Regions from separate parts of the Serratia sp. BNK-23 genome, predicted to be linked through region 2. Evidence: predicted binding sites of a transcription regulator. Region 2 holds the regulator's gene; each other region holds the start of a gene.

Region 1 (10,027 bases), 1.3 Mb from region 2:
CGCGGCCGAGCTGTTCAGCCGCCTGGGCGACGTGCAGGCGGTGCCGGGGCGTCCGATCCCGCTTGAGGCGCTGGCGGATGCCGACGCGCTGATGGTGCGTTCGGTCACCAAGGTCAATGAAGCCCTGTTGGCCGGCAGCCGCATCGGCTTTGTCGGCACCGCCACCGCCGGCACCGATCACGTCGATGACGCCTGGCTGCAACGGCAGGGCATCGGGTTTTCCGCCGCGCCGGGCTGCAACGCCATCGCGGTGGTCGAGTATGTGTTCTCCGCCTTGATGCTGCTGGCCGAACGCGACGGCTTCCACCTGCGGGATAAAACCGTCGGCATCGTCGGCGTGGGCAACGTCGGTTCCCGCCTGGACGCGCGCCTCAAAGCGTTGGGCGTGCGCACGCTGCTGTGCGATCCGCCGCGCGCCGATCGCGGCGACGCCGGGGAGTTCTGGCCGTTGGAGAAGCTGGTGGCCGAGGCCGATGTGCTGACCTTCCATACGCCGCTGAATAAATCCGGCCCTTACCATTCGCTGCATCTGGCGGATGCCGACCTGCTGGCGGCGCTGCCGGACAACCGCATTCTGATCAACGCCTGCCGCGGGCCGGTGGTGGATAACGCCGCGCTACTGCAGGCGCTGGAAAAGGGCAAAAAGCTGAGCACGGTGCTGGACGTGTGGGAACCGGAGCCGGACCTCGCCTTGCCGCTGCTGGCGCGGGTGGATATCGGCACCGCGCATATCGCCGGGTATACGCTGGAAGGCAAGGCGCGCGGCACCACCCAGGTGTTCGAAGCGTTCAGCCGCCATCTGGGGCAGCCGCAGCAGGTGGCGCTGGCCTCGCTACTGCCGGTGCCGGAGTTCAGCCAGATCCGCCTCAACGGGCCGCTGGATGAAGCGCGGTTAAAACGATTGATGCACTTGGTGTATGATGTGCGCCGCGATGATGCGCCATTGCGCAAAGTCGCCGGGCAACCGGGCGAATTCGATCGCCTGCGCAAGCACTACCAGGAGCGCCGCGAGTGGTCTTCGCTGGCCGTGCAATGCGATGACAGCGCCAGCGCCGAGCTGCTCGGCAAGCTGGGCTTCAGCGTGGCGTAGGGCGTAAGGTTGTCTTAAGCCAACGCCGCTACAGTGAGCGGTAAAGATTATCGGGCGGTGATTGCACTGCCCGTGTGCTTTTATGAATGAAATACTCTGGAGAAAACCCGATGTCTGACGGCTGGAATATCGCGCTGCTCGGCGCCACTGGCGCGGTAGGTGAAGCGTTGCTGGAATTGTTGCAGGAACGCCAGTTCCCGGTGGGTGAGCTCTATCCTCTGGCAAGCGAACGCAGCGCGGGCGCCAATGTGCGCTTCAACGGCAAGTCTCTTCTGGTGCAAAATGCCGAAGAGTTCGACTGGTCGCAGGCGCAGCTGGCCTTCTTCGTCGCCGGCAGCGACGCTTCCGCGCGCTATGCCGAAGAAGCCGGCAACATGGGCTGCCTGGTGATCGACACCAGCGGCCTGTTCGCCATGGAGCCGGATGTGCCGCTGGTGGTGCCGGGCGTGAACCCGCAGGTGCTGGCGGATTACCGTAACCGCAATATCGTGGCGGTGGCCGACAGCATGGTCAGCCAACTGCTGACGGCGATCAAACCGCTGACCGAACAGGCGGGGCTGTCGCGTCTGCACGTCACCACGCTGATGTCGGTATCGTCGCGCGGCAAGGTGGCGGTGGACGATCTGGCCGGCCAGAGCGCGCGCCTGCTGAACGGCATTCCGGCCGAGGAAGGCGTTTTCGGTAAACAGCTGGCGTTCAACCTGCTGCCGCTTGTCGCCGACGAGCAGGGCAGCGTGCGCGAAGAGCGCCTGATCGTCGATCAGGTGCGCAAGGTGCTGCAGGATGAAGGGCTGCCGATTTCGGTGAGCTGCGTTCAGTCGCCGGTGTTTTATGGTCACGCGCAGGTGGTGCACCTGGAAGCGCTGCGCCCGCTGTCCGCCGAAGAGGCGCGCAGCGAGCTCGAAGAGGTCGAAGATATTCAGCTGAGCGAAGAGGACGATTACCCGACCCAGGTCACCGACGCTTCCGGCAGCGATGCGCTCAGCATCGGCTGCCTGCGTAACGATTACGGCATCCCCGAGCTGCTGCAGTTCTGGACGGTGGCGGACAACGTGCGCTTCGGCGGCGCGTTGATGGCTGTCGAAACCGCCGAGCGTCTGGTGCAGGAGCAGATGTACTGATGTCTGAGGTGGTCTCGCCCGCTCAGCCGACGCTGAAGGTAGCGCTGGGCATCGAATATGACGGCAGCCGTTATTACGGCTGGCAGCGGCAGCAAGAAGTGGCCAGCGTGCAGGAACGCCTGGAGCAGGCGTTGAGCAAGGTGGCGGATGCACCGATTACCGTGCTGTGCGCCGGGCGTACCGACGCCGGGGTGCACGCCACCGGGCAGGTGGTGCACTTCGAAACCACTGCGCGCCGCAAGGACGCCGCCTGGACGATGGGGGTGAATACCCATTTGCCGCCGGATATTGCGGTGCGTTGGGTGAGCCCCGTTGCCGACGATTTTCACGCGCGTTTCAGCGCCACCGCGCGCCGCTACCGCTATATCATTTTCAACCATCGCTACCGGCCGGCGGTGCTGCAGCAGGGGGTAACGCATTTTTATCACCCGCTGGACGCCGATCGCATGCATCGGGCGGCGCAGGCGCTGCTGGGCGAGAACGATTTCACGTCGTTCCGCGCGGTGCAATGCCAGTCGCGCACCCCGTGGCGCTGCGTAAAACACGTTAAGGTTACGCGCTACGGCGAATATATTGTGGTAGATATCAAGGCGAATGCCTTCGTGCATCACATGGTTCGCAACATCGTCGGCAGCCTGATGGAGATCGGCTGCGGCAATCAGGATGAGAACTGGATGGCCGAGTTGCTGGCGCTGAAGGATCGCAATCTGGCGGCGGCGACGGCGCGAGCCGAGGGGCTGTATCTGGTTGCCGTGGATTACCCTGACCACTTTGGTCTGCCGCGGCCGCCGATGGGGCCGCTGTTTTTGCCCGACGATTAAACGCCGGCACGCCTGAAAGCGTCGCTCCCTTGTGCTTCTGCCGGGTGATTGAAACGCCCGGCATCAATGAGAGAATTTATGGACATCATCAAGTTTATTATTGATTTCATTCTGCATATTGATGTGCACCTGGCCGAACTGGTCGCACAATACGGCATGTGGGTCTACGCTATTCTGTTCCTGATCCTGTTTTGTGAAACCGGTCTGGTGGTGACGCCGTTCCTGCCGGGGGATTCTTTGCTGTTCGTCGCCGGCGCGCTGGCGGCGTTGCCGACCAACGATCTGAACGTGCACACCATGGTGGCGTTGATGGCCGTGGCGGCGATCATCGGCGATGCGGTGAACTACACTATCGGGCGGTTGTTCGGCGAGAAGCTGTTCAGCAACCCGAATTCGAAAATCTTCCGCCGCAGCTACCTGGATAAAACGCATCAGTTTTATGAGAAGCACGGCGGGAAAACGATTATTCTGGCGCGATTCGTGCCGATCGTGCGTACTTTTGCGCCGTTCGTCGCCGGTATGGGGCATATGTCCTATCGCCACTTCGCCGCCTACAACGTGATTGGCGCACTGGTTTGGGTGCTGCTCTTCACTTATGCTGGCTACCTGTTCGGCGATCTGCCGGTGGTGCAGGAGAACCTGAAACTGTTGATCGTCGGGATCATCATCGTTTCGATTCTGCCGGGGGTGATTGAAATTTGGCGCCACAAGCGCGCGGCCGCCCGCCAGCAAAAACAGTAAAAACATCGCTTAACCTGTCGGTTCGACCAGTTTTTTGTCCACAGCGTCGGGCCGATATGGTTTAATGAGCGACATTATGGTCTGTTCCTGCGAACAACCCTGAAGCCGATGCCTCAGTCGCCGCGCTTGCCGCGCCGCGAACGGGCATTTTTTCATTGGGGTGTTTTCGGGGGGATTGTTAAAGCATGAACAGCGGACTGGCGTGTGCCAGGTTCAAACAGAAAGGTCATCGATGAGCTGGATTGAACGAATTCTTAACAAGAGCAATATCACACAAACCCGTAAGGCGAGCATTCCTGAAGGGGTCTGGACTAAATGCGACAGCTGCGGCCAGGTTCTCTACCGCGCCGAGCTGGAGCGTAATCTGGAAGTGTGTCCGAAGTGCGACCACCACATGCGTATGGGTGCGCGCGCGCGTCTGCATACCCTGCTGGACGAAGGCAGCGAAGTGGAGCTGGGCAGCGATCTGGAGCCGAAGGACGTTCTGAAATTCAAGGATTCCAAGCGCTATAAAGATCGTCTGGTCGCCGCACAGAAAGCGACCGGCGAGAAAGACGCGCTGGTGGTGATGAAGGGCACGCTGTACGGTATGCCGATCGTCGCCGCGTCCTTCGAATTCGCCTTCATCGGCGGCTCGATGTCTTCCGTGGTCGGCGCGCGTTTCGTGCGTGCGGTTGAGCAGGCGCTGGAGGACAACTGTCCGTTGGTGTGCTTCTCCGCCAGCGGCGGCGCGCGTATGCAGGAAGCGCTGATGTCGCTGATGCAGATGGCGAAAACCAGCGCGGCGTTGGCCAAAATGCAGGAGCGCGGCTTGCCGTATATCTCCGTGCTGACCGACCCGACCATGGGCGGTGTCTCCGCCAGCCTGGCGATGCTGGGCGATATCAACATCGCCGAGCCGAAAGCGCTGATCGGTTTTGCCGGCCCGCGCGTTATCGAGCAAACCGTGCGCGAGAAACTGCCACCAGGCTTCCAGCGCAGCGAGTTCCTGATCGAAAAAGGCGCGATCGACATGATCGTTCGCCGTCCGGAAATGCGCCAAACGTTGGCGAGCATTCTGTCCAAGCTGACCAACCAGCCGCAGCCGCATTTCGATGAGGCCGCGCCGGTCATTGAGCCGGAGCAGCAGGCCGACGCCTGAGGCAAAGACAGATCCCGCCCGGGTTCAGCCGCCACTTTGTGGCTAAGTGACGGCTGATGCCCGCTCTCCGCCGGCCGTAGCCTATCCGCTGCGGTTGGCAGGCTGGCGGCAGTCACGAAGCGCATCGCCTTTACCGCGGTGAGGGTGGTGCCCTGATGGATTAATGAACCCAAGTTCAGTGATGGGACTCATGCAAAACCACCAAATTCCCCAAGCCACGTCGCCATTGAGCTCGTGGCTTTATTATCTGGAACGTCTGCACAGCCAGGCGATCGAACTCGGCCTTGAGCGCGTACAGCGCGTCGCGGCGCATCTGGATTTACTGACCCCCGCACCCACGGTGTTCACCGTTGCCGGCACCAACGGCAAAGGCACCACCTGTCGCACCCTTGAAGCGATTCTGCTGGCCGCCGGCCTGCGCGTCGGCGTCTACAGTTCGCCGCATCTGGTACGCTATACCGAACGCGTGCGCATTCAGGGGGAAGAGCTGAGCGAAGCGGAGCACAGCCGCTCGTTCGCCGCCATTGAAGCCGGCCGCGGCGAAACGTCGCTGACCTATTTCGAATTCGGCACCCTGTCGGCGCTGCAGCTGTTCAAACAGGCGCGGCTCGACGTGGTGATCCTGGAAGTGGGCCTGGGCGGGCGCCTCGACGCCACCAACATCGTCGATCCGAGCGTGGCGGTGATCACCAGCATTGCGCTCGATCACACCGACTGGCTGGGTAACGATCGCGAAAGCATCGGCCGTGAAAAGGCCGGCATTTTCCGCAGCGGCAAACCGGCGGTGGTCGGTGAACCCGACATGCCGGACAGCATTCGTCAGGTTGCCGAAACGCTGGGCGCGCCGCTGTCTCGCCGCGGCGAAGCCTGGTGCTTCAGCGAGCAGGGCGATCGCTGGCAGTGGCAGGGCGGCGACACGCTGTTGACCGATCTGCCGACGCCGAACGTACCGCTGGCCAACGCCGCTACCGCGCTGGCGGCGCTCAACTGTTCTCCGCTGGAAATCGACGAACGCGCGATTTTCACCGGCCTGCAGCAGGCTACGCTGCCGGGGCGTTTCCAGATCGTGCGGCGGGAGCCGACGCTGATCCTCGATGTGGCGCACAATCCGCACGCCGCCGGCTATCTGGCCGGGCGTCTGGCCAAACTGCCGCGCAACGGCGGCAAGGTGCGCGCGGTGGTGGGCATGCTGTCGGACAAGGACATCGCCGGCACGCTGGCCTGCCTGAGCGAGCAGGTGGATGAATGGTACTGCGCGCCGCTCGACGGGCCGCGCGGCGCCAGCGTCGAACAGCTGGCGCAACATCTGGCGGAACCGCGACGCTTTAATGATGTCGAAACTGCCTGGCGGCAGGCTATGCAGGATGCTGATAAACAGGATATTGTGATCGTCTGTGGATCGTTCCACACCGTGGCGCAGGTGATGGCGGCGTCAGACGAGATGCGGGGAGTGTGAGTGGCGAGTAAATTTCAGAACCGACTGGTCGGAACCGTGATTCTGGTGGCGCTGGGGGTGATCATCCTGCCAGGGTTGCTGGACGGCAAAAAGAAGCATTACGAGGATGAATTCGCGGCCATTCCGTTGGTGCCGAAGGCGGGCGACGTCGAAGAGAACGACGTGCTGCCACCGGTGACGCAACCGTTGCCGGCGCAGCCGCCGGAAGGGGCGGGCGCGCTGGTCGAGCAGCAGGCGGCCAACGAAGCGGCGGCGCAACAGGCAGTGCGGCAGAGCGCTCAGCAACCGACGCAGGTGGCGCCGCCGCCGGTCGAAACGCGTCCTCAACCGGTGCCACAGCCCAAGCCGAAACCGGTAGAAACCAAACCGGTGGAAGTGAAACCGAAACCGGCGCCGCAACCGAAACCGGTGGAAGTGAAGCCGGTACCGAAGCCGGAGCCGACGCCGAAACCTGAACCGACGCCGCAGCCGAAACCGGCGGAAGAAAAAGCGCCGGCCGGGCAAGCCTACGTCGTGCAGCTCGGGGCGTTGAAAAATGCCGCCAAGGCGAACGAGATTGTCGCCTCGCTGCGCCTCTCGGGCTATCGCGCCTTTACCGTGCCGTCAACGCCGGTGCAGGGGCAGATCACCCGCATCTACGTCGGCCCGGATGCCTCCAAGCAGAAGCTGCAGGCGGCGCTGCCGTCGCTGAACTCGATCAGCGGGCTGAGCGGGCAGGTGAAGCCGTACGGCCGTTAAACCCCGCAGGGGCGCAGCACGATGCGCCCCTGAATTAAGGAGTGGTGGAGAGAAAGCGAGAAAAACCGCGCCTTTTACAGGCGAAATCACCTATGTAGGCGCGGCGATTGGGAATTTTTTGATCGCCGCTTTTTATTTGTAACGTGGTAGGAAATCCCCTACGCAAACGTTTTCTTTTTCTGTTAGAATTCGCCGCGAATTGGATGCAGGGGCGATTCATCATTGGAATAGTTCATGGTCTGGATTGATTACGTCATTATAGCGGTGATTGGATTTTCGGCTCTGGTGAGCCTGATCCGAGGGTTTGTTCGCGAAGCATTGTCACTTGTGACATGGGGATGTGCGTTTTTTGTTGCCAGCCATTTCTACTCTTACCTTGCGGTCTATTTCACTCGTTTTGAAGATGAACTGGTGCGAAACGGCATCGCGATCGCGATTTTGTTCATCGCGACCCTGATCGTAGGGGCTATTGTTAACTATGTGATTAGCTCACTGGTAGAGAAAACCGGGTTGTCGGGCACCGACCGGGTGTTGGGCATCTGCTTCGGCGCGCTGCGCGGAGTATTGATCGTCGCGGCGATCCTGTTCTTCCTGGATACCTTTACCGGCTTTTCACAGAGTGCCGACTGGAAACAGTCGCAGCTGATTCCCCAGTTCAGTTACGTCATCAGGTGGTTCTTTGACTACCTGCAGAGCACGTCGAGTTTCTTGCCGACCCAATTGCCGGGGCGGTAGCGCTGATGAGGAAAAGACAACATGTGCGGTATTGTCGGTATCGCCGGTTTCATGCCGGTAAACCAGTCGATTTATGATGCGCTGACGGTGCTTCAGCACCGTGGCCAGGATGCCGCAGGCATCGTCACCATTGACGCCCACAACGGGTTCCGTTTGCGTAAAGCCAACGGCCTGGTGAAAGATGTGTTTGAGGCGCGCCATATGCAACGCTTGCAGGGCAACATGGGCATTGGCCATGTGCGTTACCCGACGGCCGGCAGCTCGAGCGCCTCTGAGGCCCAGCCTTTCTACGTCAACTCGCCGTTCGGCATTACGCTGGCCCACAACGGCAACCTGACCAACGCCCATGAGCTGCGCCAAAAGCTGTTCGAAAGCGGCCGCCGCCATGTCAACACCACCTCCGACTCGGAAATCCTGCTGAACGTGCTGGCCAGCGAGCTGGATCGCTTCCCGCACTATCCGCTGGAGGCCGACAACATCTTTACCGCGGTCGCCGCCATGCATCAGCAACTGCGCGGCGCTTACGCCTGCGTGGCGATGATCATCGGCCATGGCCTGCTGGCGTTCCGCGATCCGAACGGCATTCGCCCGCTGGTGATCGGCAAGCGCACGCTGGAGGATGGCCGCAGCGAGTACATGGTGGCTTCCGAGAGCGTGGCGCTGGATACCCTGGGCTTTGAGTTCCTGCGCGATGTGGCGCCGGGCGAAGCGGTGTACATCACCACCAAGGGCCAGCTGTTCACCCGCCAGTGCGCAGAGAACCCGAAAACCAACCCGTGCCTGTTTGAATACGTCTATTTCGCTCGCCCGGACTCCTTTATGGACAAGATCTCGGTCTACAGCGCCCGCGTGCGCATGGGCCAGAAGCTGGGTGAGAAGATTGCCCGCGAATGGGAAGATCTGGACATCGACGTGGTGATCCCGATCCCGGAAACCTCCTGCGACATCGCGCTGGAGATCGCGCGTATTCTCGAGAAGCCCTACCGCCAGGGCTTTGTGAAGAACCGCTACGTCGGCCGCACCTTCATCATGCCGGGCCAGCAGGCGCGCCGTCAGTCGGTGCGCCGCAAGCTGAACGCCAACCGCGCCGAATTCCGCGACAAGAACGTGCTGCTGGTGGATGACTCCATCGTGCGCGGCACCACTTCGGAGCAGATCGTCGAAATGGCGCGCGAAGCGGGCGCCAAGCGCGTCTATCTGGCTTCCGCCGCGCCGGAAGTGCGTTTCCCTAACGTCTACGGCATCGACATGCCGAGCGCCAACGAACTGATCGCCCACGGGCGTGAAGTGGATGAAATCCGCCAGATCATCGGCGCCGACGGGCTGATCTTCCAGGACCTGGACGATCTGATCGAAGCGGTGCGCGAAGAGAACCCGGACATCAGCCAGTTCGAATGCTCGGTATTCAACGGCATCTACGTGACCAAAGACGTCGATCAAAGCTATCTGGAATACCTGGAGTCGCTGCGCAGCGACGACGCCAAGGCGCTGCGAGGGCAAACCGAAGCGGAAAATCTGGAACTGCACAACGAAGGCTAACCGGCCGCGTTGATTACTCGGGGGGGGGCATCGCCGCGTCTGCGGCGGTGCGCCTTGCTCCTGTGAACTTGCTTATCCCTCGCCATTGCGGCAAAGTCTGCCTGATCTTACTTTTTACGGCAGAGGCCATTTTCCATGAAACGACTCATCATCGGCATTTCCGGCGCCAGCGGCGCGATCTACGGCGTGCGCCTGTTACAGGTTTTGCGCGACGTCGCAGAGGTGGAAACCCATCTGGTGATGAGCAACGCTGCACGGCAGACGCTGGCGCTGGAAACGCCGTACAGTCTGCGTGAAGTGCAGGCGCTGGCCGACGTGGTGCACGATGCGCGCGATATCGCCGCCGCCATCTCCTCCGGCTCTTTCAAAACCCTGGGTATGGCGATCCTGCCATGTTCGATCAAAACCCTGTCCGGCATCGTCAACAGCTACAGCGACGGGCTGCTGACCCGCGCCGCCGACGTGGTGCTCAAAGAGCGCCGCCGTTTGGTGCTGTGCGTGCGGGAAACGCCGCTGCACCTTGGGCACCTGCGGCTGATGACGCAGGCGGCGGAGATGGGGGCGGTGATCATGCCGCCGGTGCCGGCGTTTTACCACCAGCCGAAAAGCGTGGAAGACATCATCGATCAGACCGTCAATCGGGTG
Region 2 (10,027 bases):
GTGGCGCTGTAAAGGAGGAAGCAATGTCGTTTGAATTACCTGCATTACCGTATGAGAAAAACGCGCTCGAGCCGCACATCTCCGCCGAGACCCTGGAATACCACTACGGCAAACACCACAATACCTACGTGGTTAACCTGAACAACCTGGTGAAAGGCAGCGAGTTCGAGGGCAAATCGCTCGAAGAGATCATCAAGACCTCCAACGGCGGCGTGTTCAACAACGCCGCGCAGGTGTGGAACCACACCTTCTACTGGCACTGCCTGTCGCCACAGGGCGGCGGTGAACCGCAGGGCGAACTGGCGGCGGCGATCGTCAAATCCTTCGGCTCTTTCGCTGCGTTCAAAGAGCAGTTCACCGATGCCGCCGTGAAAAACTTCGGCGCCGGCTGGACCTGGCTGGTGAAAAAACCGGACGGCGCGCTGGCGATCGTCAACACCTCCAACGCGGCAACTCCGCTGACCGGTGAAGATAAACCGCTGCTGACCGTTGACGTGTGGGAACACGCGTATTACATCGATTACCGCAATGCGCGTCCAAAATACCTGGAAAACTTCTGGGCGTTGGTCAACTGGAAATTTGCGGCGGAAAACCTGGCGTAAACGCAGGCCTTGCCGAAGTGACGAGGCGCAGCCAGGCTGCGCCTTTTTTAAAACCGGCGGGAGATCAGTTCAACGCGGCGACAAAGCTGAAAGCGATGATCATCGCCAACGCGCCGACGGTAGTGAACAGAGACATCTTCAGATCGGTATCCATGACAACTCCTTTAAAATGGGCTTTCCTAAGGATAAAAGGCGCACAATTAGTACGTCAAATCATTTTCCCACAGTTCGCCGATAAAATCTTGTTATCATTTCCCGGTTTATAATCTCGATTACCTCTTCCACTTTTGTTCAATATGCGACAAAATTCGCAGTTCACAACTGCGTACCGGCATCCATGCCCCTCCTGATTAAGCGCTGAAGACTTCAACACACTAAAAACTCAGTTTTCGCTTCTCTGGAGAAGGATCTACGTAGGCAAACGATTAACATCACACTTACATGCTGTAAACATGTGAGTTCAGGAGTCATTCCTTACATGGCAACGATTAAAGATGTGGCCAAACGCGCGGGCGTTTCCACCACCACCGTTTCGCACGTCATCAATAAGACTCGTTTCGTCGCCGAAGAGACCAAAGCGGCCGTGTGGGCCGCGATCAAAGAGCTGCACTACTCGCCGAGCGCCGTGGCGCGCAGCCTGAAAGTCAATCACACCAAGTCTATCGGTCTGCTGGCCACCTCGAGCGAAGCGCCCTATTTTGCCGAAGTGATCGAGGCGGTGGAAAACAGCTGCTACAGCAAAGGTTACACCCTGATCCTGTGCAACTCGCACAACAATCTGGACAAGCAGCGCGCCTACCTGGCGATGCTGGCGCAAAAGCGCGTCGACGGCCTGCTGGTCATGTGTTCCGAATACCCGGATCAACTGCTGGGAATGCTGGAGGACTACCGTAATATCCCGATGGTGGTGATGGACTGGGGCGCTGCGCGCGGCGACTTCACCGACACCATCATCGATAACGCGTTCGAAGGCGGCTATCTGGCCGGCCGTTACCTGATCGAGCGCGGTCACCGCGATATCGGCGCCATCCCGGGCCAGCTGTCGCGCAACACCGGCGGCGGCCGTCATCAGGGCTTTATGAAGGCGCTGCAGGAAGCGCATATCGACATTCGCGAAGAGTGGATCGTCCAGGGTGACTTCGAGCCGGAGTCCGGCTACAAGGCGATGCACCAAATCCTGTCGCAAAAACAGCGGCCGACCGCGGTATTTTGCGGCGGCGACATCATGGCGATGGGCGCCATCTGCGCCGCTGATGAGCTGGGGCTGCGAGTGCCGCAGGATATTTCCGTGATCGGCTATGACAACGTGCGCAACGCCCGCTACTTCACTCCGGCGCTGACCACCATTCACCAGCCTAAAGAGCGCCTGGGAGAAATGGCCTTCACCATGCTGCTGGATCGCATCATCAGCAAGCGCGAAGAATCGCAGGTGATCGAAGTGCATCCGAAGCTGGTGGAACGCCGTTCGGTCGCCGACGGTCCGTTCATCGACTACCGCCGCTAATCCCCTGAGCCGGAAGCCTGCACGGCTTCCGGCGCCGCCTCGCTCAGCCACTCCTGATTCAGCGTCTCGCCATCGCCCAGATACGCCAGCAGCCAACTCATCGCCGGCGACGGTTTATCCTGCTGCCAGGTCAGGCAGCAAGGGCTGGCGGGAAACGGCTGCTGCAGCTGCAACGCCTTCAGCTCACCGCGCTGCACCAGCGGCAGCGCCCGATGCGCCGGCATCATGCCGACGCACAGCCCGGCGCACAGACAGTCGAGTGCCGATGTCCAGTCCGGCACCACCAGCCGCCGCTGGTTATCCAGCGTCCAGGTGACGCGCTTGGGCAGATTGCGCGAGGTGTCTTCCAGACAAAGCGCAGGGTACGGCCTCAACCGATCGTCATTTAACGGCCCTGCCAGCTGCGCCAGCGGATGCTGTGGGCTGACTACGCACAGCCAGTTCATGTAGCCCATATCGCGGAAGGCAAAGCCGCCGCCGACCGGCACCGCGCGCGTGGCGCCGATCGCCATGTCCACCCTGCCGTCCACCAACGCATCCCAAACGCCGTTGAACACTTCGGGTTGCAGCATCAGTTCAACATCGGGGAAATGGCGGTAGAAATCCAGCACCAGCTGGCGGCTGCGCTGGGGTTTGACGATGATGTCGACTGCGATATTCAGCTGGCCGCGCCACCCGTTGGCCACCTGCTGACAGTGGCGACGGGTGTCGAGCATTTTTTTGATAACAACTCTCGCATCCTTGATAAACAGCGCGCCGGCCGGCGTCAACTCCACATCACGGTGACGCCGCTCAAACAGCGGCACCGCAAGCCATTGTTCCAGTTGCCGCACGGTATAGCTCACCGCCGACGGCACCCGGTGCAGCTCCTGCGCCGCCGCGCTGAAACTGCCGGTGCGCGCGACCGCGTCAACAACTTCAAGAGAATATTCAGACCACATCGCTTTGCCTTCAATTTTTTTAACAGCACTTTGCAAATATTACCGTTTCACAAGCAGAGATCCAGCCGGATACACTGGCCGGCGCTAAAAACCTGCGACACTAAAATATTAACGAGAAATACCATGCGAAATTCTTTTGGCTTTATGTTCTACCTCGCCGGCCTGAGCATGCTGGGTTATCTGGCGACCGATATGTACCTGCCCGCCTTCGGCGCCATGCGGGAGGAACTGCAAATTTCCGCCGGCGCGGTCAGCGCCAGCCTGAGCATCTTTCTGGCCGGCTTCGCCTTCGCGCAACTGCTGTGGGGGCCCCTCTCCGACCGACTGGGCCGCAAACCGGTATTATTGATTGGCCTGACGCTGTTCGCGCTCGGCTGCCTGGGCATGCTGTGGGTAGAAAATGCCGTGCAGCTCTGGATACTGCGCTTTATTCAGGCCGTCGGCGTCTGTTCCGCCACCGCCATCTGGCAAGCGCTGGTGGTCGACCGCTATCGCGAAGGCCAGGCCAACCGCGTGTTCGCCACCATCATGCCGCTGGTGGCGCTGTCACCAGCGCTGGCGCCGCTGCTTGGCGCCTGGCTGCTGAACCACGCCAGCTGGCGTGCGATCTTCGCCGCGCTGTTGGTGATCACCGCACTGCTGCTGCTGCCGACGCTGCTGCTCAAAGAGCGCGCCAAAACGCCCCCCGCCGCCGACGCGCCGAAAAACGGCGTCAGCTTCTGGCAACTGTTGAAATCTCCGGTGTTCAGCGGCAACGTCGCTATGTACGCCGCCTGCTCGGCCGGTTTCTTCGCCTGGCTGACCGGTTCGCCGTTCATCCTCGGCGATATGGGCTATAGCCCGAGCGACATCGGTCTGAGCTATGTGCCGCAAACGCTGGCCTTCCTGCTGGGCGGCTACGGCTGCCGCGCCGCGCTTAAGCGCATCAATGGCAAAACTCTGCTGCCGTGGCTGCTGGTAGCTTATGGTGTCAGCATGGTGGCGCTGTATCTGGTGGCGACCCTGACCAATCCGACGCTCACCACTCTGCTGATCCCGTTCTGCGTGATGGCGCTGGTCAACGGCGCCGGCTACCCGATCATGGTGGCGAATGCGCTGATGCCGTTCCCGGAAAGCAGCGGCAAAGCCGCCGCGCTGCAAAATACGCTGCAATTGGGGCTGTGTTTTGTGGCAAGCATGCTGGTGTCGGCGTTTATTGCCCAGCCGCTGTTGGCGACGGTGACGGTGATGGTATCTACGGTAGTCCTGGCCGCGCTGGGTTATTTCCTGCAGCGGGGAAAAGCGGCCGATGCGCAGCAAAAGGCACAGCGGGAACATGCTAACTCAGCGTCATAATTGCCAAGATTAATAATCACTTAAAGAATATGTGTGCCGAGTGCGATTTACAGTTGAGTCAACGCCTCGGCACGCCTATACTCAAAAACAACCTTGTAAAGTAACATCTTATAATCTCTATATCTCAATCAGCTATTGTGTACGCGCCTTGCGTCACACTCTTTTTTTAAAGGGGCGTTTATCCTGCGCCGTTTGCGTCGGGCCGTTTCTTTAAATTTCCTCTGTTCATAGTCGGATATCAGACGCCGCGGGCTTATTTCCCGTTGGTATAGGTATGCACCCGCAGAAATTGTCTAAGCTGTTTCCTAACGGGTCATCAGTCAGAAGAAGGTGATGGAGAAGCTATGAGTTCATCGTGTATAGAAGATCTGAGCATCCAGGATAACCAGTGGTACCGTATCGCGCACGAAATGCTCGGTCTGGCCGGTATCGAAATCAACGGATCGCGCCCTTTCGATATTCAGGTTAAAAATCCCGAATTCTTTAAACGCGTTTTGCAGCAAGGATCCCTGGGCCTGGGCGAAAGCTATATGGACGGTTGGTGGGAGTGCGAGCGGCTGGATATGTTCTTCCAGCGCGTGGTCAGCGCCGGGCTGGAGAAGAAACTCCCCCACCACCTGAAAGATACCCTGCGTATCGCCGCCGCGCGCCTGACCAATCTGCAATCGAAAAAGCGCGCCTGGATCGTCGGCAAAGAACATTACGATCTCGGCAACGATCTGTTTACCCTGATGCTCGATCCTTACATGCAGTATTCCTGCGGCTACTGGAAAGACGCCACCACGCTGGAGGAAGCGCAGGAAGCCAAGCTGCGGATGATCTGCGAGAAACTGCAGCTGCAGCCGGGCATGCGTTTGCTGGACATCGGCTGCGGCTGGGGCGGCCTTTCCGCCTATGCGGCGAAAAATTACGGCGTGTCGGTGGTCGGCGTGACCATTTCCGCCGAACAGCAGAAGCTGGCTCAGGCGCGCTGCGCCGGGCTGGATGTGCAGATCCTGTTGCAGGATTACCGCGATCTGCACCAGCAGTTCGATCGCATTGTCTCGGTCGGCATGTTCGAGCACGTCGGGCCGAAAAACTACCGCACCTATTTCGACGTGGTGGAGCGCAATCTGGCGCCGCACGGCCTGTTCCTGCTGCACACCATCGGCTCCAACAAGACCGACATGAACGTCGATCCCTGGATCAACAAATATATCTTCCCGAACGGTTGCCTGCCCTCCGTGAGGCATATCGCCGAGGCCAGCGAAGGCCATTTCGTGATGGAAGACTGGCACAACATCGGCGCCGACTACGATCGCACGCTGATGGCCTGGTTCGAGCGCTTCAAACAGGCGTGGCCGCAGCTCGCCGAGCGCTATTCCGAACGCTTCGAACGGATGTTCAGCTATTACCTGAACGCCTGCGCCGGCGCGTTCCGGGCGCGCGATCTGCAGTTATGGCAGGTGGTGTTCAGCCCGAAAGGCGTTGAAGGCGGCATTCGCGTCGCCCGCTGAACGCTTTCCCGATAAAAAAGCCCCGGCAACATCTTCGCCGGGGCTTTTTTTTTGCTCTTTCGAACCCTGCGGGTTAACCGCAATAAACGCGAATAATTTTATCGTCGCTGTCGCCAAGGAAGTTCAGACGGCGCAGGTTGAAATCCATGGTGACGGCAGAGTTGTACGGAATGGCTCGCACCTTGCCGTCGATCCGCACGCCTTCCAGCGAGGTCATCGGTTTGCCGACAAAATTTTGATACTGCGAAGCGCCGCAGGTATCGTCCGCATCGGCCATTTGCGCGCCCGCGCCCTGCTCAGGCGAACTGCTGCAAGCGCTCAGCGCCAGCAACGCGGTTAACAACAACGTTTTCCCATAAAACTTCACGCGTTTCTCCTCTCTGCTTATGATTCGATGCCGGCGGTCACGCCAGAATCGCTGTCAGTCTTTGTGCGCCGGCGCCATCGCCGCGGCCAACGTCGCTTCCCGATTGGCCAGCACGCGCTCGACGGTGTCCACCACCGCCTGCGTTTGCGGATCGATCTCGATGTTCACCTTGTCGCCGAGGCGTTTTTTACCCAGCGTGGTGCGATCCAGCGTTTCCGGGATCAGGTGCACGCAGAAACGGTTATTCACCACTTCGCCGATGGTCAGGCTAATGCCGTCGATGCCGATGAAACCTTTGTGCAGCACATATTTCATCAATTCCGCATCCGGCATGCGCAGCCATACCTGGCGGTTATTTTCCGAGGTATAAATCTTGGCCACTTCCGCCGTGCAGATAATATGGCCGGACATCAAATGGCCGCCAATTTCGTCATTGAACTTCGCCGCGCGCTCGATATTGACGATGTCGCCCAGCGCCAGATCGCCGAGGTTGGTCAGGCGCAACGTTTCTTTGATCAAATCGAAGCTGACGCGGTTGCCTTCCACCGCGGTGACGGTCAGGCAGCAGCCGTTGTGGGCCACCGACGCGCCCAGCTCCAGCCCCGGCAGCAGCTCGGCAGGCATTTCGATCACGTGGGTGCGGAAATTGGGTTTCTCATCAATGGCGACCAGCGGCGCGGTGCCTTGTACGATACCGGTGAACATATGTGCCTCTTCTTGCTAAATAGGTTAAAACGCTACCGGCAGTTTGCCCCAGTTGGCGCTGAAAACCAAATCCGCGACGGCAAAAAAAGAATGGCTGCGCATTTAATAACTATTTATCTGCGGCGTTTGCTTAACGACGCCGAGCAGGTACAATCTTTTTGACAAAATTCCGCTATTTTAATTGTTGTCCTCTCGCGGCAGCCCTCCCTCCCACATATATAAATAGAAAAGGTGTATGCGTGCAGAAGTACTTAATTGAAGCGCGTAGTTTATTGGCTCTCGCTATCCCGGTCATCATCGCGCAAATATCACAAACCGCCATGGGCGTGGTGGATACCATCATGGCCGGCGCTTACAGCGCCACCGACATGGCGGCGGTGGCGGTCGGCACCTCGATCTGGTTGCCGGCCATTTTGTTCGGCCACGGCCTGCTGCTGGCGCTGACCCCGGTTATCGCCCAGCTCAACGGCGCCGGCCGTCGCGATCGCATCGCCCATCAGGTGCGTCAGGGCTTCTGGCTGGCCTTCGGCGTCTCTGTGTTGCTGATCGTCGTGCTGTATAACTGCAAGTTCGTCATCGACATGATGCACAACATCGATCCGCAGTTGGCGGATAAAGCCGTCGGCTATCTGCACGCCATCATGTGGGGGGCGCCGGGTTACCTGTTCTTCCAGGTGATGCGCAACCAGTGCGAGGGGCTGTCCAAAACCAAACCCGGCATGGTGATCGGCTTCCTCGGCCTGCTGGTGAATATCCCGATCAACTACATCTTTATCTACGGCAAGTTCGGCATGCCGGAGTTGGGCGGCGTCGGCTGCGGCGTCGCCACCGGCAGCGTCTACTGGATCATGTTCCTGATGATGCGCTGGTACGTGAAGCGCGCGCCGTCGCAGCGCGACATCAAACGCCAGGCCGGCGATCTCGGCGGCCCTGACTGGGCGGCGCTAAGGCGCCTGATCGGCATCGGCATGCCGGTGGCGCTGGCACTGTTCTTCGAAGTCACGCTGTTCGCGGTGGTGGCGCTGCTGGTTTCACCGCTGGGGATCGTCGCGGTCGCCGGCCACCAGATCGCACTTAACTTCAGCGCGCTGATGTTCGTGCTGCCGCTGTCGCTGGGCGTCGGCGCCACCATCCGCGTCGGTTATCGTCTGGGGGAAGGTTCGGTCGAAGGCGCGCGCGTCGCCGCTTACTCCGCCATCGGCGTCGGCATCACCATGGCCGTCTGCACCGCGCTGTTTACCGCCACCTTCCGCGAACCGATCGCCCTGCTGTACAACGACAGCCCGGCGGTGGTGGCGATGGCCTCGCAGTTGATGCTGCTGGCGGCGCTGTACCAGATCTCGGATTCGGTCCAGGTGATCGGCAGCGGCGTGCTGCGCGGTTATAAAGATACCCGCGCGATCTTCTTCATCACCTTTATCGCTTATTGGGTTTTGGGCCTGCCGAGCGGCTATCTGCTGGCGTTAACCGATGCGCTGGTGCCGGCGATGGGGCCAAGCGGTTTCTGGATCGGCTTTATCATCGGACTGACCTTCGCCGCCATCATGATGGCGCTGCGCATGCGCTGGCTGCAGAAACAGCCGACCACCGTCATCCTGCAGCGATCCACACGCTGAACCCGCAGCCCGGCCGGTTTCCTCCCCGGCCGGGCTGCGGTTTGCGGAAAAAAACGCCGGACTGCGCACAACCTCAGCAATCGCGTGAAATACCGAATAAAATTGCGCTTTTCCCCTTGCCAGCGCGCGGGTAGCTCGTTAATATTCGTCCCCGCTGTCAGCCATGACAGACAGGAAAAGATGCGTCCGTAGCTCAGTTGGTTAGAGCACCACCTTGACATGGTGGGGGTCGGTGGTTCGAGTCCACTCGGACGCACCAAATTCCTGAAGCAGTACAGTGCGTCCGTAGCTCAGTTGGTTAGAGCACCACCTTGACATGGTGGGGGTCGGTGGTTCGAGTCCACTCGGACGCACCAAATTTCAGAAGCAGCGCAGTGCGTCCGTAGCTCAGTTGGTTAGAGCACCACCTTGACATGGTGGGGGTCGGTGGTTCGAGTCCACTCGGACGCACCATATTGCTGATTCATCTCTCCCTGTCACGTTATACTTCCCGTTGTATCGTCTCTGCCCGACCGTTCGATTTTTCATGTCGATTGCGCCGAACTACTGCCATCAGCCATCAGGAACGCCACATGACCACCTTCACCGCCAAAACCGCCTTTTTGCCGCTCGACAATGGCCTTGCCCGCCGTGAAGGCGTGATGAGCGACGGTTCGCCGGCGGCGGAAATGCGTTTCGAGGCCGGCGCCTTCGGCCAGCTGCAAAAGCCCGCGCACGCGCTGCAAACCCGGGTGATATCCGGCGAATTCGAGTTCACCCTCGGCGGCGACACCCGGATAGTACGTGCCGGTGAGAGCCTTACCCTGCCGGCCAACGTCGCCAGCGGCTGCTTCTGCCTGAGCGCCGGCACGCTGCTGGAAATTCCCCAAACGCGTTAAACCTGCATTTACAGCAAGGTTATTTGCGCAACAAGCGGCCCGCAACGCGTTGCATTTGCGCCACATTTAGCCCCGTTTTGCTCTATCCGCCGCACCGCCGCGGTTTTTTATTTTGTTTCCCGCCGCTTAGCCTTTATAATGCGCAACGTCTATCAGTTGAATGGTTTCAGCCCTTGATCTGCGAAAACGCAATAACAACACGATGTGATCTTACCCCGTTGCGCAGCATCCCCGCGCCCCCGCGCGGGCTGAATTTTTCCGCCCCACTTCAACTGTCGTCACCTATCCTTAACTATGTTTTTCACCACCAGGCACGGCCCAAATTCCCTACCGGCGTAAACCGCGCCGGTCAAATTCGTTTTTTTATCCATCACAACTTGTAGAAAACTCCGCCATGAAAAAGACCAAAATTGTTTGTACCATCGGTCCAAAAACCGAATCGGAAGAAATGCTGACCAACCTGCTCAATGCGGGCATGAACGTGATGCGTCTCAACTTCTCTCACGGCGACTATGAAGAGCACGGCAACCGCATCAAGAACATGCGCGCCGTGATGGCGAAAACCGGTATCAACGCCGGCATC
Region 3 (10,027 bases), 2.4 Mb from region 2:
CAGCAGCCCGTCCTTTATTAAACTCTAGAAATGCTTCACTCCACGCTTGCTGGCGCTTGTCTTCAGCTCCACAATGCCCAGCTCTGCCAGACGTGCGTAAGCCTTCTTTGGAGAGAGTCGAGCCAGCAACTCCCGGAGGCTGGCTGTGGGTTCGCTGCTGGACCAGTTGCATCCGGTGGAGCATCGATAGCATACGCGGGAAGCAGGTCAGGCAAACCAGCGGCGTTCTACAGAATACGGAGGCCAGCCAGCATCGAGCTATCGGTGCTGAGTCTGAACTTCTGCTTGGCCACGGGACTGCCTCCGTTGTCAGGAGATGCGTGGTCTGATCCTTAAACTCAGAAAATGTTCGATTTATTCAATAAAGCCCTATTAAATTTGTAATGTTTTGAGAGTTGATACGGCTAAAATTTGACATAAAATTTAACGATTTAACATAAGGCATATTTTATCATGTTGATAATTATAAATTTTCGGTCATTTATCTATAATTTATGGTGAATATAACCGTTCTAAGCCTGGCGACAGCGCTAAAAAAACCCCGCTCAGGCGGGGTTTTTTGTGTTCGTTAGCCGCTGATTTTCTGCGGCGGTGTCGCCAGTCAGTAAATTGCTACCGGGTTGATATTGACCTGGGTTGAACCGACATACAGCGGTTGCCCCAGTACGAACAGGAATTCCCAGGTTTTCGTGCGTACCAGCGGGCGGCTGTCGATCAGCTCCAGGTTATAGACGCCGCGTTTGGCCAGCAGGTACTGGTTGACCGGGAACTCTTCGTCATTTTTCGGGTTAGGGTAAACTTCGGAGGCCCAGGTATCACCGCCGAAGGCCACGATGCCTTGGTCGGCCAACCATTTCGCCGCTTCCATGCCGATGCCCGGTTCAACTTCCAGGAACTTTTTATTGTCTTTGCCAATCAGCTCCAGCCAGCCGGTGTTGAACAAGACAACGTCGCCTTTGCGTAAACTGATGCCCTGCTTTTTAAGCACCGCTTGAATATCCGCAACGGAAAATTCGGTGCCGCCCGGAACGATCGCTTTATTATAATAAGCCGTCATATCGAGTACGACGCCGCGTGTGACCATGGGCGGCACTTTTTCCACGCCCAATTTTTTCACGCCATCTACGGTGACGAAATCCGCCGCCTTATTGCCGTTATAATAAACATTGTCGATGCCGATATGGCCAATGCCATTCAACTGAGTGCCGACGCCGGTCCAGGCATTCACCAATTCATCATTAAAGGTGAATTTATTTGGGCCAAGCGTTTTACCATCCTGTTGACCAGGCTGAATATTATATAAGCGGAAGCTGCGGTGGCGGAACGCTGGGAAATCTTTATCGACGGGCACCGCCAATGGCAATGTCTTGCCTTGTTTTACCAACTGCACGGACTGTAATACGACCTCAGGCGTGAGCAGGTTGGCCGCGCCGATTTCGTCTTTTGCGCCGTAAACGGAAGGATACCAGTCTGACGACTGCGCGGCGGATTCTGCGGCGTGCGTGGGCACTGCGGCCAGCAAGGGCAGCAAGAGGGAGAGGCGATACAATGATTTCATCAGTGACTCATCCTTATAACGGAGTATTGCAGGGCGAATGAAAGTGAGCCTCCGGAAATTGGCGGCGTGAGGCCGCCGAATAATAACCGGTGAGGGAACGGCTCATTTTTTCTGTGTACTGGGTATGCCAGCGTGATTTTTAAAAAGGCGCCCGGCGATGATTTCCTTAATCATGCGGCAATGAATAACGCCGTATGCACGGCGTTATCGCTAAACGCATTATTTTTTCAGTTCTGCACTCATAGTGACGAAATTGCCCATGTAGGCGCTGGTAATTTTGTAGCCGCTTGCGCCGGCTTCTTGCGCTTTTTTAGCGATGAGGGCTTCGGTGGAATCCAGTGTTCTGCCGGTTGCGGTCACGCTTTCTGCCGCGGCGTTAAACGACAGCATGGAAAACAGAGCGAGTGAAATAACGGTGGTCATGGTTTTCATATCTTTATCCTGTGTTCGAAGGTTCGAAAAATAAGGGTGTCCGGTACGACACGATGGAGCGAAGGATAAAGACGTCGGGCTGGTGAATAAATAACAGAATCGTCAATAAACTATTCCATTTTTGCGCATAAACTAATTCTATTATTGTCTTTCAAGGCCGAATATGCCGTGCGAGGTGAGAAGCGGTCGTCGGGGAGCGAATGAAAAAAAAAGCCCCTTGCGGGGCTTTGAGCGCTACGCCGAGAAGCCGCCGTCGATGCTCAGACTGGCGCCGGTGATATAACCCGCCTGCGGGCCCGCCAGGTAGGCGACGAAACCGGCGATTTCTTCATCTTTGCCGTAACGGCCGATCGCCATCAGCTGCTTGAGCTGATCGGCGAACTCGCCGGCGTCCGGGTTCATTTCGGTGTCCACCGGGCCGGGCTGCACGTTATTGACGGTGATGCCGCGTGGGCCGAGATCGCGCGCCATGCCCTTGGTCAACCCGACCAGCGCCGATTTGCTCATCGCGTACACCGCCGCGCCGCCGAACGGCACGCGCTCGGCGTTGGTGCTGCCGATGTGGATGATACGGCCGCCGTCGTTCATGTGGCGCGCCGCCTCCTGGCTGGCGACGAATACGCTGCGTACGTTGACCGCCAGCATGCGATCCAGGTCGTCCAGCGCCAGTTCCTCGGTGCTGCCCAGCGTAAATACCCCGGCGTTGTTCACCAGAATATCCAGGTTGCCGAAGTGACTCACCGCCTGGCGAACCGCCTGCTGCAGCGCCGCAGCATCGGCGCTGTCGGCCTTGATGGCGAGGGCTTTGCCGCCGGCGGCGGTAACGGCGCTCGCCACCGCTTCGGCGCGATCGGCCGAGGCGGCGTAGGTAAAGGCGACGGCGGCGCCCTCGCTCGCCAAGCGTTTCACGATGGCGGCGCCGATGCCGCGGGAACCGCCCTGAACGAATGCGACTTTGCCTTGCAGTGGGAGTGCTGTGGTCATGTTATTTCTCCAGAGTGGATGAGGGTAAAGTGTCGGCATTCAGTATCGGAGATCGCTTGCACGGCCACTAGCCACAAAGAGCTATAATCAGTTAAAACCATTAGTTTAAAATCCATAAGGAAAAAGCATGCTGGGACATCTGGAGTGCTTCGTCAGCAGCGCGGAAAACGGCAGTTTCTCCGCCGCCGGCCGCAAGCTGGGCCTCAGCCCGGCGGCGGTAAGCAAGAATGTCACCCGGCTGGAGGCGGTGGTCGGCGTGCGGCTGTTTCAACGCAATACCCGCAAGTTGATCCTCACCGAAGCAGGCGAGCGTTTTCTCGGTGAGGTGAGCGGCGGGTTGCAATCGATCCAGTGTGCATTGAAGGGGTTGAGCAGCGGCGGCGGCGCGGCGGCCGGCGGCTTGAAGGTCAGCATGGGCACCGCCTTCGGCCTGCACTTCGTGTTGCCGATGCTGCCGATGTTTTTGACGCAGTACCCGGCGATTGTACCGGACTGGCATTTCGACAATCGCCAGGTGGATCTGATCGGTGAGAACTTTGACGCTGCGCTGGGCGGCGGCATCGAGTTGGCGCAGGGGATGATTGCTCGCGAGCTGGCGCCCGCGCATGGCGTATTGGTCGCTTCGGCAGAATACTTGCGGCAGCGGCCGCCGTTGACGGAGCCGGAGCAACTGGCGCAACACGCCGGGATTTTCATCCGTTCGCCGCAGACCGGGCGCATTCGCCACCAGCCGCTGCGAAATGCCCAGAATGAGCAGCGTGCGCCGGGGATGACGGTCAGCATGACGGTCAATGAACCGGAAGCGGCGGCGCGGGCGGCGGAAATGGGATTGGGCATCGCGCTGATCGGCATGCCGAATGCGGCGCCTTATCTGGAAAGCGGCCGTCTGGTGCGGGTTCTGCCGGGCTGGTATGTCGATCGCGGCAGCGTGTATCTCTATTTCCCCACCACCAAATTCTTACCGACCAAAACCCGGGTGTTTGTCGATTTCATCACCGAACAGTTCCGCCTGCAGAAGTTGGCGGCGCGCTTTGACGCCCGCTAAAACGAGAAAAGCCCCTTGCGGGGCTTCTTTCTTCCGTCGGTTGGCTGTCCGACGATCAGTTGAAGATTTCTGCGGTGCCGTACAGTTTGTTCTGACCACCGGCGGCGACGATGCGGTAGGCGCTGGCGCCCGACGCGGCGGCTTTGCTGGCCAGTTCGCTTTCCAGCGCGCTCAGGTTAGCGGCGCCGCTCACGGTGACGACGCCGATCTTCTGGGCGTCTGCAGCAGGTTGGCTGGAAGGCAGGTCAGCGGCGAAGGTAGCGAAAGAAGCGGTAGCCAGCAGTGCAGCGGTAGCAAAAATTTTGATGTTTTTCATGATGCGTTCCTCAGAGTGTTTGTTAGGTGAGAGCCCGTTGTCTCTCGATGTGTTAAATACTAGTGCACCGGATGTGAATAAAAAATCGGAGAGTTTTGAGTATCTCTGTCAAATAAATTGATTATTTTTCATCCGCTGGCGCGGGGCAACAATCGCCACTACCCTTTACAGACGATCCTTAACCGGAGAAGCGTCATGACGATGAATGCGTTTATCGGCAGTTGGGCGTTGGTGTCGTCGGCGTTCAAAAACCAGAACGGCGAGCTCAATTACCCGCTGGGCGAGCAGGTGTTGGGGCGCATCCACTATGAGGCCAACGGCACGATGGCGGCGCAGCTATACAGCGCCGTGCGGCCGCGTTTTGTCGCCGACGATTTGACGCAGGGATCCGAGCGGGAGATCCATGCCGCCTTCATCAATATGATTTGCTACTTCGGCCGTTATCAGGTGGAAGAAAGTGAGCAACGGGTGGTGCATCAGGTTGAAGGCTGCTCGTTCCCCAATTGGATAGGCAGCCGTCAGGTGCGTTTTTACGCCTTTAACGCCGATCGGCTGACGTTGCGCACGGTGCCGCTGCAGCTCGGCAACGGCGTGCAGGTTGGCGAACTGGTGTGGCAGCGGACAGGAGCGTCGTCATGATCATCGTTCATCATCTCAATCACTCGCGGTCGCAGCGCATTCTGTGGTTTCTGGAAGAGCTGGGCGTGCCCTATCAGGTGCAACGCTACGAGCGCGATCCCAACACCATGCTGGCGCCGCCGGCGCTGAAAAAGATCCACCCGTTGGGCAAATCGCCGGTGATCGTCGATGGCGATCTGACACTGGCGGAATCCGGCGCCATTATCGAATACTTGCAGGAAGCCTACGACGCACAGGGCATGTTTATGCCAACCGACTTCCACGCGCGTCAGCAATACCGCTACTGGCTGCACTACGCCGAAGGATCGCTGATGCCGCTGTTGGTGATGAAGCTGGTGTTCAGCCGTCTCGGCCAGCCGCCGATCCCCTGGCTGCTGCGGCCGGTGGCCGGCGCGATCGGCAAAGGCGTGCAGCGGGAATACCTCGACAAGCAGATCGCGCCGCACTGCGAATTCCTCGAACAGCACCTGAATAAGGGCAGTTGGTTCGTTGGCAACGACTTCAGCGCGGCGGATATTCAGATGAGCTTCCCGCTGGAGGCGATGGCGGCGCGCGGCGCGTTGGATGATTGCCCGAAACTGCGCGGCTTCCTGCAGCGCATTCACGCCCGGCCCGCCTACCAGCGGGCATTGGAGCAGGGCGGCCCTTACGACCTGCTGAGTTAAGCGGATGGGCTATACTCGATGGGGTCATTCTTCATCGGAGGTAGCCCATGGCTACGCAAATCTTCGTTAACCTGCCCGTACGCGATCTGCCCGCCTCAATGGCGTTTTTCACCCAGCTCGGCTTCAGCTTCAACCCGCAATTTACCGACGATACCGCCGCCTGCATGGTGGTCAGCGACACGATTTACGTGATGCTGCTGACCCACGACAAATTCAGGATGTTTACCCCGAACCCGATCGGCGACGCCAAACAGGCCACCGAAGTGTTGGTGTGCCTGTCGCAACCCAGCCGGGCGGCGGTGGACGAACTGGTGCGCAAGGCAATCGCCGGCGGCGGCAATACCTATCATCCGCCGCGGGACTATGGCGTGATGTACGGCCACGGATTTCAGGACCTGGACGGCCATATCTGGGAATTGATGTATATGGATCCCGCGGCGGTGCAGGCGCAATAAGCTCGCCGTGAAGCAGGTCGGCAGGGGCGCCGGATCGCCCTGTCTTTTCGCGCAGAAGCTATTCCCGCCGTTTTCTGCATAAATTGCCGCGATCTTTAGTTGATTAGACGCTAGGGAAGGCAGGATAATCGTTTGCCTTGAATAAACCACCATAAATCACCCGTACCGCGCGCTGCGAGTTAAACGTTTGCCTGGGTGCGCATCGCCGTTGGCGGTGTGGCATAAGGGCAGGGATGCGGAACGTGACGTAAACGATTACGTGGCGATCGGGCGCGGGCGAGATTACAGGCCTGCTGTGACGGGCCGATTCATGAAACACAGGGGAAGTAACCTATGTCGAACTCTCAAGCGAACCACGCCGCAAAACCAACCGGCGGGCTTGATGGCTATTTTAAAATTTCCGCGCGCGGCAGCAGCGTGCGTCAGGAGGTGGTGGCGGGGCTGACCACCTTCCTGGCGATGGTGTACTCGGTGATCGTGGTGCCGAGCATGCTGGGCAAAGCGGGTTTCCCGCCGGCGGCGGTGTTTGTCTCCACCTGCCTGGTGGCCGGTCTGGGGTCGCTGTTGATGGGGCTGTGGGCTAACCTGCCGATGGCCATCGGCTGTGCGATCTCGTTGACCGCCTTTACCGCCTTCAGCCTGGTGCTGGGCCAGCACATCAGCATTCCGGTGGCGCTGGGCGCGGTGTTCCTGATGGGCGTGCTGTTTACCATTATCTCGGTCACCGGCATCCGCGCCTGGATCCTGCGCAACCTGCCGATGGGCGTGGCGCACGGCACCGGCATCGGCATCGGGCTGTTTCTGCTGCTGATCGCCGCCAACGGCGTCGGCCTGGTGGTGAAGAACCCGCTGGATGGCTTGCCGGTGGCGCTCGGCGCGTTCACCTCTTTCCCGGTCGTCATGACGCTGGTCGGCCTGGCGGTGATCTTCGGCCTGGAGAAACTGCGCGTGCCCGGCGGCATTCTGCTGGTGATCATCGCCATTTCCATCATCGGCCTGATCTTCGACCCGGCGGTGAAATACCAGGGGCTGTTCGCCATGCCGAGCCTGGCGGACGCTGACGGCAAATCGTTGATCTTCAGCCTGGATATCATGGGCGCATTGCAGCCGGTGGTGTTGCCGAGCGTGCTGGCGCTGGTGATGACCGCGGTGTTCGACGCCACCGGCACCATCCGCGCGGTGGCCGGGCAGGCCAACCTGCTGGATAAAGACGGGCAGATCATCAACGGCGGCAAGGCGCTGACCTCGGATTCCCTGAGCAGCATCTTCTCCGGCCTGGTGGGCGCCGCGCCCGCTGCGGTTTACATCGAGTCCGCCGCCGGCACCGCCGCGGGCGGCAAGACCGGCCTGACCGCCACCGTGGTCGGCATTCTGTTCCTGCTGATCCTGTTCCTGTCGCCGCTGGCCTATCTGGTGCCGGTTTACGCCACCGCGCCGGCGCTGATGTACGTCGGCCTGCTGATGCTGAGCAATGTCACCAAGCTGGACTTCAACGACTTCGTCGACGCGATGGCCGGCCTGCTGTGCGCCGTGTTCATCGTGCTGACCTGCAACATCGTCACCGGCATCATGCTGGGCTTCAGCTCGCTGGTCATCGGCCGCATCTTCTCCGGCGAATGGCGCAAGCTGAACATTGGCACCGTGCTGATCGCCGTGGCGCTGGTGGCGTTCTACGCCGGCGGCTGGGCGATTTAAGCCGCTTGGGTTTCCCTCGCCCGCCGGGCGGGGGAGCCTGTTACGGCAATTCCCTTCTTAAGATAAGTCTTCTTCTGCTCTGCACCGCGTTTTGAAAGGCACAACAAGCTTTAACGGCTGTAAAAAAAGTGATCTACTATCGTGACCAACGCAGGCCCTGAGCCGATGTCGTCTGAATCGTAGAGTCTAAGGAAAGCATGGAAATCTTTTTTACAATCCTCATTTTGATCCTGGTGGTCTCCCTGTCCGGGGTGGTGACGCGCATGTTGCCGTTCCAGGTGCCGCTGCCGCTGATGCAAATCGCCATCGGCGCCCTGCTGGCCTGGCCGCATTTCGGGCTGCACGTCGATTTTGATCCCGAACTGTTCCTGGTGCTGTTCATCCCGCCGCTGCTGTTTGCCGACGGCTGGAAAACACCGACGCGCGAATTCCTGCATCACGGGCGTGAAATTCTCGGCCTGGCGCTGGTGCTGGTGCTGATCACCGTGGTCGGCGTCGGTTATCTGATCTACGCCATGGTGCCGGGCATTCCGCTGGTGGCGGCCTTCGCTCTGGCGGCGGTGCTGTCGCCGACGGATGCCGTGGCGCTGTCCGGCATCGTCGGCAAAGGGCGGATCCCCAAGCCGATCATGGGCGTGCTCGAGGGCGAGGCGCTGATGAACGACGCCTCCGGCCTGGTGTCGCTCAAGTTCGCCATCGCGGTGGCGATGGGCACCATGGTGTTCACCGTGGGCGGCGCGACCCTTGAATTCCTCAAAGTGGCGATCGGCGGCCTGCTGGCCGGCGTGGCGGTCACCTGGACCTACAGTAAATCGCTGCGGGTGATGAGCCGCTGGAGCGGCGACGATCCGGCGACCCAGATCGTGTTCCTGCTGCTGCTGCCGTTCGCGTCCTACCTGATTGCCGAACATATCGGCGTTTCCGGCATCCTGGCGGCGGTGGCGGCGGGGATGACCATCAGCCAGTCCGGCGTGATCCGCAATGCGCCGCTGGCGATGCGCCTGCGCGCCAACAGCGTGTGGGCGATGCTGGAATTCGTGTTCAACGGCATGGTGTTCATCATGTTGGGCCTGCAGCTGCCGGGCATTCTTGAAACCTCCATCCTGCAGGCGGAGCTGGATCCGACCATCCAGACCTGGTACCTGTTCGCCGACGTGGCCACCATCTACGCCGCGCTGTTGGTGCTGCGTTTCACCTGGCTGTGGGTGATGAAGAAGGCCAGCAACCGCTTTATGAAAAAGCGTCCGCTGCAGTTCGGCGATTACAGCACGCGTGAGCTGTGGGTGGCATCGTTCGCCGGGGTGCGCGGGGCGATTACCCTGGCCGGTGTGCTGTCGATACCGCTGTTGCTGAGCGACGGCACCGCCTTCCCGGCGCGCTATCAGCTGGTGTTTATCGCCGCCGGGGTGATCCTGCTGTCGTTGATCGTCGGCGTGCTGGCGTTGCCGCTGCTGCTGCGCGGCGTGCAGGTGACCGATAAGAGCGCCAGCAAGCAGGAAGAGCGCATGGCGATCGCCATGGCGGCCGAAGTGGCGATTGAGAGCGTGAATAAAATGGAAGAGCGCCTGGTTGCCGATACCGAAGAAAACCTCGATCCGCAGGTGTTGAAAGAGGTCAGCTCGCGGGTGACGGGCATGCTGCGGCGGCGCATCGCGTCGAAAGACGATATCGAGAATGCGCTGGCGATGGAAAACCTCGAGCGACGTTTCCGCCTGACGGCGCTGCGCGCCGAGCGCGGCGAGCTGTATCACCTGCGCGCCACGCAGAAAATCAGCAACGAGACGCTGCAAAAACTGCTGCACGATCTCGACCTGCTCGAAGCGCTGTTGATCGAGCGCGAGGGGTAAACGCAGAGGGAGGAATAAACGTTTTTCCTCGTTATCCCCATCCTGAAGGGCCGCCTGTGCGGCCCTTTTTTTGGCTACTTGACCGGCGGCCAGTAGTCGCGGCAGCAGGCGATCCAGGCCTGCGCGCTGTGCGACAGGTAGCTGCCCTGGCGCCAGATCAGGCCGATTTTCCACTCCATGCGCGGCTCCAGCGGCAGCCAGACCAGGTTTTCCTTGTCCAGCCAACGACAAACCGGCTCCGGCAGCATGGCGATGCCCACGCCGGCCTGCACCATCGAGGCGAGAAAGTCCCATTGGCCGCTGCGCACCGCGATTTGCGGTTCAAAGCCGGCCAGGCGAAACGCCTTCATCAGCATCTTGTACAGCGCAAAGTCTTCGTTATAAATCAGGA

The links. The regulator PurR, encoded in region 2, represses purine synthesis genes. The targets are predictions, from matches to a motif close to CANGCAAACGTTTGCNTG.
Region 1: a site for PurR is predicted at 7,268-7,285, ahead of cvpA (colicin V production protein). Genes of this name have one in related genera too.
Region 3: a site for PurR is predicted at 6,271-6,288, ahead of ACMGF9_RS01655 (NCS2 family permease). Genes of this name have one in related genera too.

The regions. Positions count from the first base shown of each region.
Region 1 is NZ_CP179900.1:1,407,347-1,417,373, forward strand. It holds gene pdxB (4-phosphoerythronate dehydrogenase PdxB) at 1-1,090, shown strand, start outside; gene ACMGF9_RS06655 (aspartate-semialdehyde dehydrogenase) at 1,201-2,211, shown strand; gene truA (tRNA pseudouridine(38-40) synthase TruA) at 2,211-3,032, shown strand; gene ACMGF9_RS06665 (DedA family protein) at 3,111-3,773, shown strand; gene accD (acetyl-CoA carboxylase, carboxyltransferase subunit beta) at 4,006-4,914, shown strand; gene folC (bifunctional tetrahydrofolate synthase/dihydrofolate synthase) at 5,105-6,370, shown strand; gene dedD (cell division protein DedD) at 6,371-7,108, shown strand; gene cvpA (colicin V production protein) at 7,343-7,843, shown strand; gene purF (amidophosphoribosyltransferase) at 7,865-9,382, shown strand; gene ACMGF9_RS06695 (UbiX family flavin prenyltransferase) at 9,518-10,027, shown strand, end outside.
Region 2 is NZ_CP179900.1:2,700,210-2,710,236, forward strand. It holds gene sodB (superoxide dismutase [Fe]) at 24-602, shown strand; gene ACMGF9_RS12745 (YnhF family membrane protein) at 667-756, opposite strand; gene purR (HTH-type transcriptional repressor PurR) at 1,081-2,106, shown strand; gene punR (DNA-binding transcriptional activator PunR) at 2,103-3,047, opposite strand; gene punC (purine nucleoside transporter PunC) at 3,171-4,382, shown strand; gene cfa (cyclopropane fatty acyl phospholipid synthase) at 4,727-5,878, shown strand; gene ACMGF9_RS12770 (I78 family peptidase inhibitor) at 5,952-6,245, opposite strand; gene ACMGF9_RS12775 (riboflavin synthase) at 6,300-6,950, opposite strand; gene ACMGF9_RS12780 (MATE family efflux transporter) at 7,190-8,566, shown strand; tRNA gene ACMGF9_RS12785 (tRNA-Val) at 8,749-8,825, shown strand; tRNA gene ACMGF9_RS12790 (tRNA-Val) at 8,846-8,922, shown strand; tRNA gene ACMGF9_RS12795 (tRNA-Val) at 8,943-9,019, shown strand; gene ACMGF9_RS12800 (cupin) at 9,139-9,444, shown strand; gene pykF (pyruvate kinase PykF) at 9,839-10,027, shown strand, end outside.
Region 3 is NZ_CP179900.1:349,513-359,539, forward strand. It holds gene ACMGF9_RS01615 (cyclase family protein) at 602-1,558, opposite strand; gene ACMGF9_RS01620 (DUF1471 domain-containing protein) at 1,778-1,990, opposite strand; gene ACMGF9_RS01625 (3-oxoacyl-ACP reductase family protein) at 2,225-2,974, opposite strand; gene ACMGF9_RS01630 (LysR family transcriptional regulator) at 3,102-4,019, shown strand; gene bhsA (multiple stress resistance protein BhsA) at 4,075-4,335, opposite strand; gene ACMGF9_RS01640 (lipocalin-like domain-containing protein) at 4,531-4,974, shown strand; gene ACMGF9_RS01645 (glutathione S-transferase family protein) at 4,971-5,639, shown strand; gene ACMGF9_RS01650 (VOC family protein) at 5,687-6,094, shown strand; gene ACMGF9_RS01655 (NCS2 family permease) at 6,428-7,789, shown strand; gene ACMGF9_RS01660 (Na+/H+ antiporter) at 7,987-9,636, shown strand; gene ACMGF9_RS01665 (LysR family transcriptional regulator) at 9,711-10,027, opposite strand, start outside.